Regions from separate parts of the Micromonospora sp. WMMD1128 genome, predicted to be linked through region 1. Evidence: riboswitches for the same ligand, from Rfam matches in the RefSeq annotation. Region 1 holds a riboswitch; the other holds the start of a gene.
The links. Region 1 has a riboswitch for cobalamin ahead of O7602_RS30495 (hypothetical protein). Riboswitches for the same ligand answer to the same signal wherever they lie in the genome.

Region 1 (5,449 bases):
CGCCCCTCGTTCCGGAGGTCATGCCATGTCCACGCCTCAGGCGACACTCGCCGTGGGCCCCAGCCTGATCGACCCGGAATGGCTGATCTCCACCTTCGGGCTGATCGGGATCCTCGCGATCGTCTTCGCCGAGTCCGGGTTGCTCATCGGATTGTTCCTCCCCGGCGACTCGCTGCTGTTCACCGCCGGACTCCTCGTCGCCGACGGCCGCTACCTGCACCAACCGCTCTGGCTCGTCTGCCTGCTCGCCGCCGTCGCCGCCGTCATCGGCGACCAGGCCGGCTACCTGTTCGGCAAGCGCGTCGGCCCGAGCCTGTTCCGTCGCCCCAACTCCCGCCTGTTCAAGCAGGAGAACGTGCGCCGGGCCGACGCCTTCTTCGCCCGCTACGGCGCCCGCTCGATCGTGCTGGCCCGCTTCGTGCCGATCGTGCGGACCTTCACCCCCGTCATCGCCGGGGTGAGCCGGATGCACTACCGCGCCTTCGTCACCTACAGCGTCCTCGGCGGGGTCCTGTGGGGAACCGGCGTGACCGTGCTCGGCTACTTCCTCGGGCAGATCAGCTTCGTCGCATCGCACATCGAGCTCATCCTCATCGCCATCGTGCTCATCTCCGTCCTGCCCATCGGCATCCAACTCCTGCGGTCCCGCCATCGGTCGGCAACCGCCTCCGTCGACGCGACGGCCGCTCCGGACGCATCCGGCGCCGACTGAACGACGCACCGCGGTCGCCGCCGGCACCTCCGGCCGGCGATCAACCGGTGGGGGTCAGGCGACGGCCCGGGCGCAGACCATCGGGTGCAGCAGCCGGGACAGTTCGGTGACGCCGGCGACGGGCCGCTCGAAGCCGAGCCGGATCCGCCGGGTCGCGCCGGGCCGGCCGTACGCGACGAGCAGCCCGTACCTGTCGATGCGGACCACCCGGGGCGATTCGCCGCCGGACAGCTTCAGCCGCTGGCGCAGGTGGCCGGCGACCTGCTCGGCGTGGTGGTCGGCGAGGTCGGCCAGCAACTCCGCCTCGACCGCGTGCAGCGGGTCGGGCTCGGCTTCCGCGTACGCCGCCGGGTCGATCCGGCGGACACCGCCGGCGTGTTCCCATCGGACCTCGGCCACCTCGAACCGGTACAGGCGGAACCGGCGGCCCACGTCGAGCAGGTCCCCGGTCGGCTGGGTGGCGGCGAAGTCCACGGCGGCCCGGCGCGCCTCGTCCCCGTCCAGCCGCTTCGCCCAGCCGGAGATCCAGGCCCGGCCGAGGGAGGGAGCGCCGGCGGCGGGCGGCAGGTCGAGCACGTCGAGGACGGTGGCGACGTCGGCACCCCCGTCCGGCGGCGACAGCGCCGCGGCGAGATCACTGACGATCGGCACCAGCAGCAGCACCCGGCCGTCCGGGTCGGTGGCGTGCCGGACCTGGTGCGGCCCGGCGTGTCGGGCCAGGTGGACAAGGGCGGGCAGCCAGCCCGCGACGAGGGTACGCACGATTTCCGCCGGGCTGGGGCGCATGGTCCCGACCTCCTCAAGAAAGGTTAGCCTTACCTAACTGGTAGGCTAGACCATCGGACCGGAGTCGTCGACGTCAACCACCCCGAGCAGGGACGATTGACATGGGTAATCCGGTGCGGACAGACTGTGGCCACAACTGAACACACCGCGCGTCCGTGCGGGGGAAGTCCGGTCGAAGTCCGGCGCTGGCCCGCAACGGTAGGCCGTCGAGGTGGCAGACACCCGGCGGTGAGCCCGAATACCCGGCGTACGCGCGCATCCGCTCCCCACCCGTCGTGGCCCACGGGTCGGAGTCCCGGTCGACCCCGCGCACCGCCGGGCGACCGGGTTTCTGACGACCGCCGGGCCGGAAAGGCGCTACCGATGGTCGTTCGCCTGAGCCGGCAATCCCCGCTCGCCCTGTTCCGCGGCACACTTGCCGCCCTCGCCCTCCGCCCGTCCACCGTCCGGGCCCGGCTCGCCGGTCTGCTGACCGCCGCGCTGGCCGCCGTCGCCCTGATCGCCGTCGAGCCCGCGCCGCAGGCCGCGCACGCGGCGGCCTGCACCGGCACCTCCGGCGTCACAGTCGTCGTCGACTACGCCGCCCTCGGCGGCGGCGTCCAGGTGGGCTGTGCGCTCGGCGACCCGGCCACCGGGCTGGCCGCGTTGCAGGGCGCCGGGTTCACCGTCACCGGCACCCAACGCTGGGGGCTGGCGTTCGTCTGCCGCATCAACGGCAAGCCGACCGCCGCGACGGACCCGTGCGTCAACACCCCGCCGGCCACCGCGTACTGGTCGTACTGGCATGCGTCGCCCGGCGGCGCCTGGTCCTACAGCTCCTCCGGGGCAGCCGGCTACAACCCCGCCCCGGGCAGCGTCGAGGGCTGGGCGTTCGGTTCCGGCGCGGCGCCCGGCATCACCGCTCCCTGATCCACACCGGCGCGGTGACCGGCAGCGCACCGGGTGCCGGTCACCGCCCCGGCGTCGGAAGGCGGCCGGGCGCTCGTCCCGGGTGCTCTCCGGAGTTCTCCCCGACCGCTCTGCGAAAGGCGTCCCTCATGCCCATGTCCCGGCCCCGGCGACTCGGCACCGGCCTCGCCGCCACCGTCGCGGCGGCACTCGCCGCGCTCACCACGCCCATGACCGTGCTGGCCGCTCCCGCCGCGGCCGACGCCGCCGCCGCGCGGGACGCCGCGACCTGGCTCGGTGGCGAGTTCACCGACGGGATTCTGCCCGGACCGTTCGGCGGCCCGGACTGGGGCCTGACCATCGACGGGGTCGTCGCGTTGTCCGCCACCGGCGTCGACACGCCGACCCGCCAGGCCGCCACGGCGCAGGTCGCGGCGCACGTGCGCGCCTACAACAGCTACGACGAGTGGGGCATCGAGGGCTTCACCGACGGCGGGGCCACCGCGAAGCTGCTCTACGCCGCCTCCGCCGCCGGCGCCGACCCCACCGACTTCGGCGGGTACGACCTGCGGGCCGAGACCCTGTCGCTGGTCTCCCCGACGGGCACCGGTGACCAGCGGGGCCGGATCACCAGCCGGGTCACCGCCGACAGCGGCCCGGACGCCAGCAACACCTTCGACCAGTCCTTCGCCGTGCTGGGCCTGGCCCGCAGCGGTGACGTCCCGCAGGACACCGTCGACTTCCTCGTCCGGCAGCAGTGCGCGGCGGGGGGCTTCCGGCTCTACCCGGACACCGCGGACGGGCCGTCACCGTCCTGCGACGAACAACCCGGCGCCACCCTCGACGTCGACTCCACCGCGATGGCCGTGCAGGCGCTGCTGACCGCCGCCGACGACGGCGCCACCGGGGCGGCCGGCGCGGCGCGCAGGGGCGCCGACTGGCTGGTGGCCCAGCAGCACGCCGACGGTTCCTTCGGCGGGTCGGGGCCGACGACCGGCGCGAACTCCAACAGCACCGGACTGGCCGGGCAGGCTCTGGCCGCCGCCGGACGCGACACCGAGGCCGCCCGCGCCGCCGACGCGCTGACCGCGTTGCAGCTCACCGACGCGAACGGCGGAAAGGCAGCCGCCGACGCGGGTGCCGTCGCCTACCACACCGAGGGTTTCACGACAGCCGTCGCGGCCGGGATCGCGGACATCGACCGGGACCAGTGGCGCCGGGCCACCGCCCAGGCCCTGCTCGGGCTCGCGCAGGTGCCGCTGGGCCGGATCGGCCTCGACCTGCCGCCGTCGCCCGACCCCACCCCGTCCGGTACGGCCTCGCCCACCGCCTCCCCCACCGGATCACCGACGCCGACCACGAGCGCCACCGCCAACCCGACCCCGACCTCGACCGGCACCGTCGACCCGACCCCCGGCGACACCGCGAGCCCGCCGGCGGCGACCCCGTCGGCCACCACGCCACCCGCGGCGACCGCCGCTCCGAGCACGGCACCGCCCGCCCCGGGGCTGGTTGGGCTGCCGACCACCGGCACGGCGATCGCCGGCTACGTGCTGGTCGCGGTGCTGATGGTCGGTGGTGGGGTGCTGCTCATGGTGCTCGGCCGGCGGCGGACGAGATGACGGCCCGGTACGCGCGAGCCGGGATCGTCCTCGCCCTGACCGCCGCGAGCACCCTTGCCGCACCGGCCGCGGGGGCGGAGGCCGCCGGCACGGCCGGCTACTGCCCGGACGCCTCCGGGGTCACCGTCGTGGTGGCCTTCAACGAACTCGGCGGCGGCACGGTGGTCCGCTGTGCCCACGGCGACCAGGCCACCGGACTCACCGCCCTGAAGAACGCCGGTTTCCCGATCACCGGCACGCTGCGCTGGGGCGAGGGGTTCATCTGCCGGATCGAGGGCAAGCCGTCGGCAGCCGCGGAGAAGTGCGTCGACACGCCGCCGGCCAGCGCCTACTGGTCGTACTGGCACGCCTCGAACGGCGGTGGCTGGACCTACAGCGACAAGGGCGTGGCCAACCGCAGACCGCCGGCCGGCAGCTTCGAGGGCTGGTCGTTCTCGCTCAACCGCGGCAGCAACGACGCGCCCCGGCCCGACGTCGTACCGAAGCGACCCGCGCCACCGGCGCCGCCCGCGCCACCGCCGGCCGCGGGCGGTGGTGGACCGGTCGCGACGCCGCCGGCCGCCGGTGGTGGGCCTGTCGCACCGCCCGCGCAGGGTGGTCGCGGGGCCGCCCCACCTGGCGGTCGGCCGGGTGCGGCCGGACCGACCGTCGACGCCACCGGGCTCCCCGCCCCCACGGGTACGGCCACCGGCGCCCCGTCGCCGACGCCGAGCCAGGTCGGTGCCCCGACCGGTGGGGCCACCGGCGTGTCGTCGCCGGGCGCCTCCGGGCCGGAGTTGACAGACGTCGCTGCCCCCCGCGACGGCGCAGGTCCACCGTTCGGCACGATCGCCGGGGTGCTGCTGCTCGTCCTGCTGGCCGGCGGCGGGTTGATCGCCGCGCGGCGACGGCGTACCACCGAACCGGATGCCTGACCGGTCCGCCACCGCCACGGTCGGGACCAGCCCGGATCCGGCCCTCGGCACCGGCCGGCGGCCGGTCCGGTGGTCGGCGGCGCGGCTGCCCCGCGGGCTGCACCCGGGGGCGTGGTGGCTGTGGGCGCTCGGCCTGGCCACGGCGGCCAGCCACACCACGAACCCGCTGCCGCTGGGTCTGCTCGTCGCCACCGCCGCGCTGGTGGTGGTCCGGCGGCGCGGCGACGCCCCGTGGGCCCTGGCGTTCCGGATGTACCTGTGGCTGGCCGCGGTCGTGGTGGGCATGCGGGTGGTGTTCCGGATCGTGTTCGGCGGCGGTCAGGGCGACCATGTGCTGCTCCGCCTGCCGGAGATCCCCCTGCCGGCCTGGGCGGCAGGCATCCGGCTGCTCGGGCCGGTCGCCGCCGAACAGGTCCTCGGCGGTTTCTACGACGGGCTGCGGCTGGCCACCATGCTTGTCTGCCTGGGCGCCGCGAACGCGCTGGCCAACCCGAAGCGGCTGCTCAAGGCCGTACCCGGCGCGTTGT
Region 2 (5,449 bases), 2.7 Mb from region 1:
CATCGACTCGTCGCGGAACACCCAGTTGGTGCCCGACGCCAGCCCGTTGAGCAGCCCCCGGGAACGCAGGAAGTAGACGTAGGCGAACGCGCCGTAGAAGAACAGCCCCTCGATGCAGGCGGCGAAGCAGATGAGGTTGAGCAGGAACGCCCGCCGGTCCGCCCGGGTGCGCAGCTCCCGCAGCTCGAAGATGGAGTCGATCCACCGGAAGCAGAACTCGGCCTTGCGGGCGATCGACGGGATGTTCTCCACCGCCGCGAACGCGGCGAACCGTTCGGTCTCGTCCGGCACGTAGGTGTCCAGCAGGTTCAGGTAGAACTGGACGTGCACCGCCTCCTCGAACAGCTGCCGGGACAGGTAGAGCCGGCCCTCCGGGGAGTTGACGTGCTGATAGAGGTTGAGCACCAGGTTGTTGGCGACGATGGTGTCGCCGGTGGCGAAGAACGCCACCAGCCGGGACACCAGGTGCCGCTCGGCCGGCGAGAGCCGGTCCAGGTCGGCCAGGTCGGCGTGCAGGTCCACCTCCTCGACGGTCCAGGTGTTGCGGATGGCGTCCCGGTAGCGGTCGAAGAAGTGCGGGTAGCGCATCGGTCGCAGGGTCAGGTTCATGCCCGGGTCGAGCAGCAGGGGCCGGGTCTCGGTGTGCGTCACTGGCAGGCCTCGCAGCTCTCGGGGTTCTCCAGGGAACAGGCCGCCGCCGCGTCCACGACCGGGGCCAGCACCGTGGCCTGCTGGATCCGGGTCGCGGGACGTGACCGCAGGTAGTAGGTGGTCTTCAGCCCGGCCTGCCAGGCGTACCGGTACATCGAGGAGAGCTTGCCGATCGTCGGCGCGCTCAGGAACAGGTTCAGCGACTGCGACTGGTCGACGAACGGCGCCCGCGCGGCGGCCAGGTCGATGAGCGCCCGCTGCGGCAGCTCCCACGCGGTGCGGAACAGCTCCCGCACCTCGGCGGGCAACTCGTCGATGCCCTGCACCGAGCCCTCCGCCCGCTTGATCCGGTCCCGGATCTCCGGCGTCCAGAGCCCGCGTGCCTTCAGCTCCCGCACCAGATATGTGTTGACCTGGAGGAACTCGCCGGACATGGTCTCGCGTTTGAACAGGTTGGACACCTGCGGCTCGATGCACTCGTAGCAGCCGGCGATCGAGGCGATGGTGGCGGTCGGCGCGATCGCCACCAGCAGCGAGTTACGCAGCCCGTGCGCGGCGATCCGCTCGCGCAGCGCCGTCCAGCGGGCGGTCCGCGCCCGCTCCGCGCCCCACAGGTCCGGGTGCAGGTCGCCCTTCGCGGCCCGGGTCCGGTCGTACGCCGGGTGCGGGCCGAACCGCTCGGCCAGCCCGGCGGACGTCTCCAACGCGGTCAGGAAGATCTCCTCCTGCACCCGGGTGGACAGCTCCCGCGCCCGCGCCGAGTCGAACGGCAGGCGCAGCGTGAAGAACGCGTCCTGAAGACCCATCAGCCCCAGCCCTACCGGCCGCCAGCGCGGGTTCGACGCCGCCGCCTGCGCGGCCGGGTAGTAGTTGATGTCGATCACCCGGTCGAGGAAGACCACCGCCGTGCGCACCGTGGCCCGCAGCTTCTCCCAGTCGACGCCGTCGGCGGTGACGTGCGCGCCGAGGTTGACCGAGCCGAGGTTGCACACCGCCGTCTCGGCGTCGTCGTTGACCTCCAGGATCTCGGTGCACAGGTTGGACAGGTGGATCACGTTCCCCGGCTCGCCGGTCTGGTTGGACAGCCGGTTCGCCGCGTCCTTGAACGTCATCCAGCCGTTGCCGGTCTGCGCGAGCGTGCGCATCATCCGCCCGTACAGGTCCCGGGCCTTCACCGTGCGGACCGCCTTCTTCTCCGCCGCCCGGTACGCGGCGTCGAACGCCTCCCCGTACAGGTCGGGCAGCTCCGGGGCGTCGGACGGGTCGATCAGCGACCAGTCTTCGTCGGCCTCGACCCGGCGCATGAACTCGTCCGGGATCCAGTTGGCCAGGTTGAGGTTGTGCGTCCGCCGGGACTCCTCGCCGGTGTTGTCCCGCAGCTCCAGGAACTCCTCCACGTCCGGGTGCCACGGTTCCAGGTAGACGCAGGCCGCGCCCTTGCGCCGGCCGCCCTGGTTGACCGCCGCGACCCCGGCGTCGAGCGTCTTCAGGAACGGCACGATGCCGTTGGAGCGCCCGTTGGTGCCCCGGATCAACGCGCCCCGGCCGCGTACCCGCGACCAGGAGATGCCGATGCCGCCGGAGAACTTCGACAGCTTCGCCACCTGGTGGTAGCGCTCGTAGATCGAGTCCAGCTCGTCGCGCGGCGAGTCGACCAGGAAGCACGACGACATCTGGGTGTGCCGGGTGCCGGAGTTGAACAGCGTGGGGGAGCTGGGCAGGTAGGCCAGCGCGGACATCAGCCGGTAGAAGCCGACCGCCTCGGCCGGCGTGTGCGACAGCCCGCACGCCACCCGCAGCAGCCAGTACTGCGGTGTCTCCACCACCAGCCGCGACTCCGGGTGCCGCAGCAGGTAGCGGTCCGCCACCGTGCGCAGTCCGAAGTATTCGAAGCGCAGGTCGCCGGCGGGGTCCACGGCGTCGTCCAGCTCGCCGGCGTGGCGGGCCACGAACGCGGCGGTGTCGTCACCGACCAGCCCGAGGGCGTGCCCGTACGCGATCGACTGGCTGAAGGTCGCCACCTGCTGCCCGCGGACCTCCTCGTGCACGTACGCGGCAAGCAGCCGGGCCGCCAGTTTCGAGTACTGTGGCTCCTCGCCGATCAGCTCGGCCGCGGTCTGGATCGACAACCGGTCCAGCTCGGCGGTGCTCGCCCCGTCGTACAGCCCGCTTATCGTCCTGGTGGCGACCCGCAACGGGTCCACCTGGTCCAGGTCGGCGACCCAGCGTTCGACCGCCCGCACGATCCGGTTGACGTCGACCGGCTCGGTGTCGCCGTCCCGCTTGCGGACCCGCATCGCCGACCGGCGCTGCTCCGGAGGGCTCTCCCGCACGACCGTCATGACCTCTCCTCGCTGTCACTGGCGATGGCCTCGGACGGCGGGAGAACGCCAACGGGCGCGGCACGACGGCCGGCCCGGCTGCTGGCGTCGGTCGTCCCGCGCGACCTTCGACCGCCGCGCGCGGTGGCGCGCGGCGCGCTGGCAGGTCTTCGGACTCGCGGGCCGGACCGGGTTCGGTCGCCTACTGGCCGTCGCTTCCCAGGCCGGTGGCCCAGTGCTGATGACGGCGGTCGTTCCCACTTACCGCTGCGGGGCAGTCCCGGACTCGCACCGGGTTCCCTCTTGCCTCGACCACCCCCGAAGGCGCGGCCGAACCAGCTGCGGCACCACCATATATGGCGATGAAGGCCCGCACGCAACACCACATGTCGCCCCCCGGCGTGTCAACCCGAAGGAAGGGGCCCCGCTTAACGCATTCGGTGGAGGCGGGGCCCCCGCTTAACACCCCGGCGCGCGCGTCAGCTGCCGGCCGGGGCGGGCGAGACCGGGACCGCCGGGCGGCGGCGACGTTGGCGCAACCCGACCACGGCGTCGATGATGAGGAAGCCGAGCAGCGGGCCACCGAACCACGGCAGCGCCCAGCCGAGCGCCACCACGACCGGCACGCCGACAAGCAGCGCCCACCAGCGCAGCCCGCGTACCGCCCCGCGGGCCGGCGGCGCGCCAAGCGGCGCGCGGCGGTCGGCGCGGGTGGGTCGGCGCTGCCACCACATCCGGTAGCCCCAGACGACGACGCAGAGCAGGCCGAGCGCGAGCGCGGCGAGCAGGATCTGGTTCACCGGCCCGAACAGCCGGCCCATGTGCGCCTGGATGCCGAGCTTGCTGAGCTTCGCCAGCACCGGCCAGTCGGCGAAGTCACTGCGCGCGGTCACCGTCCCGGTGGCCGGGTCGACCGCGACCCGGTCGTACCCGACCGGCCACCTGTCGTCGGTCTGGGCGACCGTCCACGCCGCGCCGGCCTCGCCGGGCGGGGTGATCGCGACCGGGCCGGACAGGCCGGCGGCGCGGGCGCCGCCGAGCACCCGGTCGTACGTCGCCGGGTCCGTCGCCGTCGCGGTGGCCGCCCCGCCGTGCTGGTGCTCGCCACCGCCGGTGGCCGGCGGCGCGCCGGCGAGCGCGGTGGAGATCTCCGGGGTACGGGCCCGCAGCGCGTCCAGCCCGGCGCCGAAGTTCGCCCCGGCGTAGCGGGACCAGGTCAGGCCGGTGGCGGAGAGGAAAAGCAGGCCGACGGCGAGCCACACACCGGTGGTGGCGTGCCAGCCCCGGGTCCGGCGCACGCCCCGGGCGGCGGACAGGTCGGGCACGAGCAGGTGCCGGGCCCGGGACCGGCCCGCCGCGCGCCGGCGCCACCACAGCACCACGCCGCCGAGCGCCAGCACCCACAGCCAGCTCGCCGCGATCTCCGAGTAGTGCCGCCCGACCGCGCCCAGGTGCAGGTTGCGGTGCAGGTCGTCGAGCCAGGTCGTGGCCGGCGTCGAACCGAACCAGGTGGTCAACCCGCCGGACACCCGAGCGGTGTACGGGTCGACGTAGACGGTGTGCTGCCGGTCGCCGAGGTCGTCCCGGGCGAAGACCACGCGGGTGGTCCGGTCGCCGTCGCCGGGCTGCACCTCGGTGAGCGTGCCGTCGGGGTGCGCGGCGCGGGCGGCGGCGATCTGCTCGGCGAGCGGCCGGGGCTGCCCGCCGACGGTCGAGACGGTGAGCTTGTCGCCGTAGAGCGCGTCGTCGAGCTGCGGGGTGAGCGTGTAGGCCAGCCCGGTGAGCGCGGCGACCAGCAGGAACGGCGCGACCAGGACGCCGGCGTAGAAGTGCAGGCGGGTCAGCAGCGCCACCGCCGCGGATCGGCGCGCCGGCCGGACGGGACCGGCCGGGGTGGTGGATGAGTCCGGCGCGCGGTCGCCGGGCAGTTCGGTCACGGACATCTGGGCAACTCCGATCGGGAAAAAGGAATTGGGGTACGGGCCGGCCCGCTGCCCGTCGAGCCGTGCCGTGGTGCGCGGTTGCCGCCTCCCGGTGGAATGGTCGGCCCGCGCCGGGCGGAAGTTCCCGCCGATGTCCCGATCAGTTCCGGTCGTCACCGCGGGCGGTGGCGGCCAGGAACGCGTTGTACCGGGCCAGGTCGTCGTCCTCGCCGGTCGCCTCGGCCCGGTCGGCGGCCCGGTCGACCCGGCGCTGCTCGCGCTGGTCGGCCCGGATCCACTGCCGGACCAGCAGGACCATCACGACGGCGGCGGGGATCTCACCGAACGCCCAGGCGATGCCCGCGCCCAGCTTCTGGTCCGTCAGCAGCGACGACGCCCAGTCCGGGTGGACGCCGAGATACCAGTCCGGGGCGATGACGGTGGTGGTCTGCATGAGCGCCAGGCCGAAGAAGCCGTGCGCCATCATCGCGGCCAGGTGCAGGAGCACCAGGATCGGGTGGGGGAGCCGGGGCCGCCCCGGATCGATGCCGATGA

Region 2: linked by a shared signal. The riboswitch ahead of O7602_RS11735 (ribonucleoside-diphosphate reductase subunit alpha) and the one ahead of O7602_RS30495 (hypothetical protein) in region 1 are both predicted to bind cobalamin.

Annotation. Positions count from the first base shown of each region.
Region 1 covers NZ_CP114902.1:6,717,275-6,722,723, reverse strand. The annotation lists gene O7602_RS30505 (VTT domain-containing protein) at 26-712, shown strand; gene O7602_RS30500 (DUF2470 domain-containing protein) at 767-1,498, opposite strand; cobalamin riboswitch at 1,625-1,763, shown strand; gene O7602_RS30495 (hypothetical protein) at 1,862-2,407, shown strand; gene O7602_RS30490 (cell wall anchor protein) at 2,542-4,008, shown strand; gene O7602_RS30485 (hypothetical protein) at 4,005-4,922, shown strand; gene O7602_RS30480 (energy-coupling factor transporter transmembrane component T) at 4,915-5,449, shown strand, end outside.
Region 2 covers NZ_CP114902.1:2,569,327-2,574,775, forward strand. The annotation lists gene O7602_RS11730 (ribonucleotide-diphosphate reductase subunit beta) at 1-609, opposite strand, end outside; gene O7602_RS11735 (ribonucleoside-diphosphate reductase subunit alpha) at 648-2,993, opposite strand; cobalamin riboswitch at 3,116-3,327, opposite strand; gene O7602_RS11740 (PepSY domain-containing protein) at 3,452-4,915, opposite strand; gene O7602_RS11745 (bifunctional copper resistance protein CopD/cytochrome c oxidase assembly protein) at 5,055-5,449, opposite strand, start outside.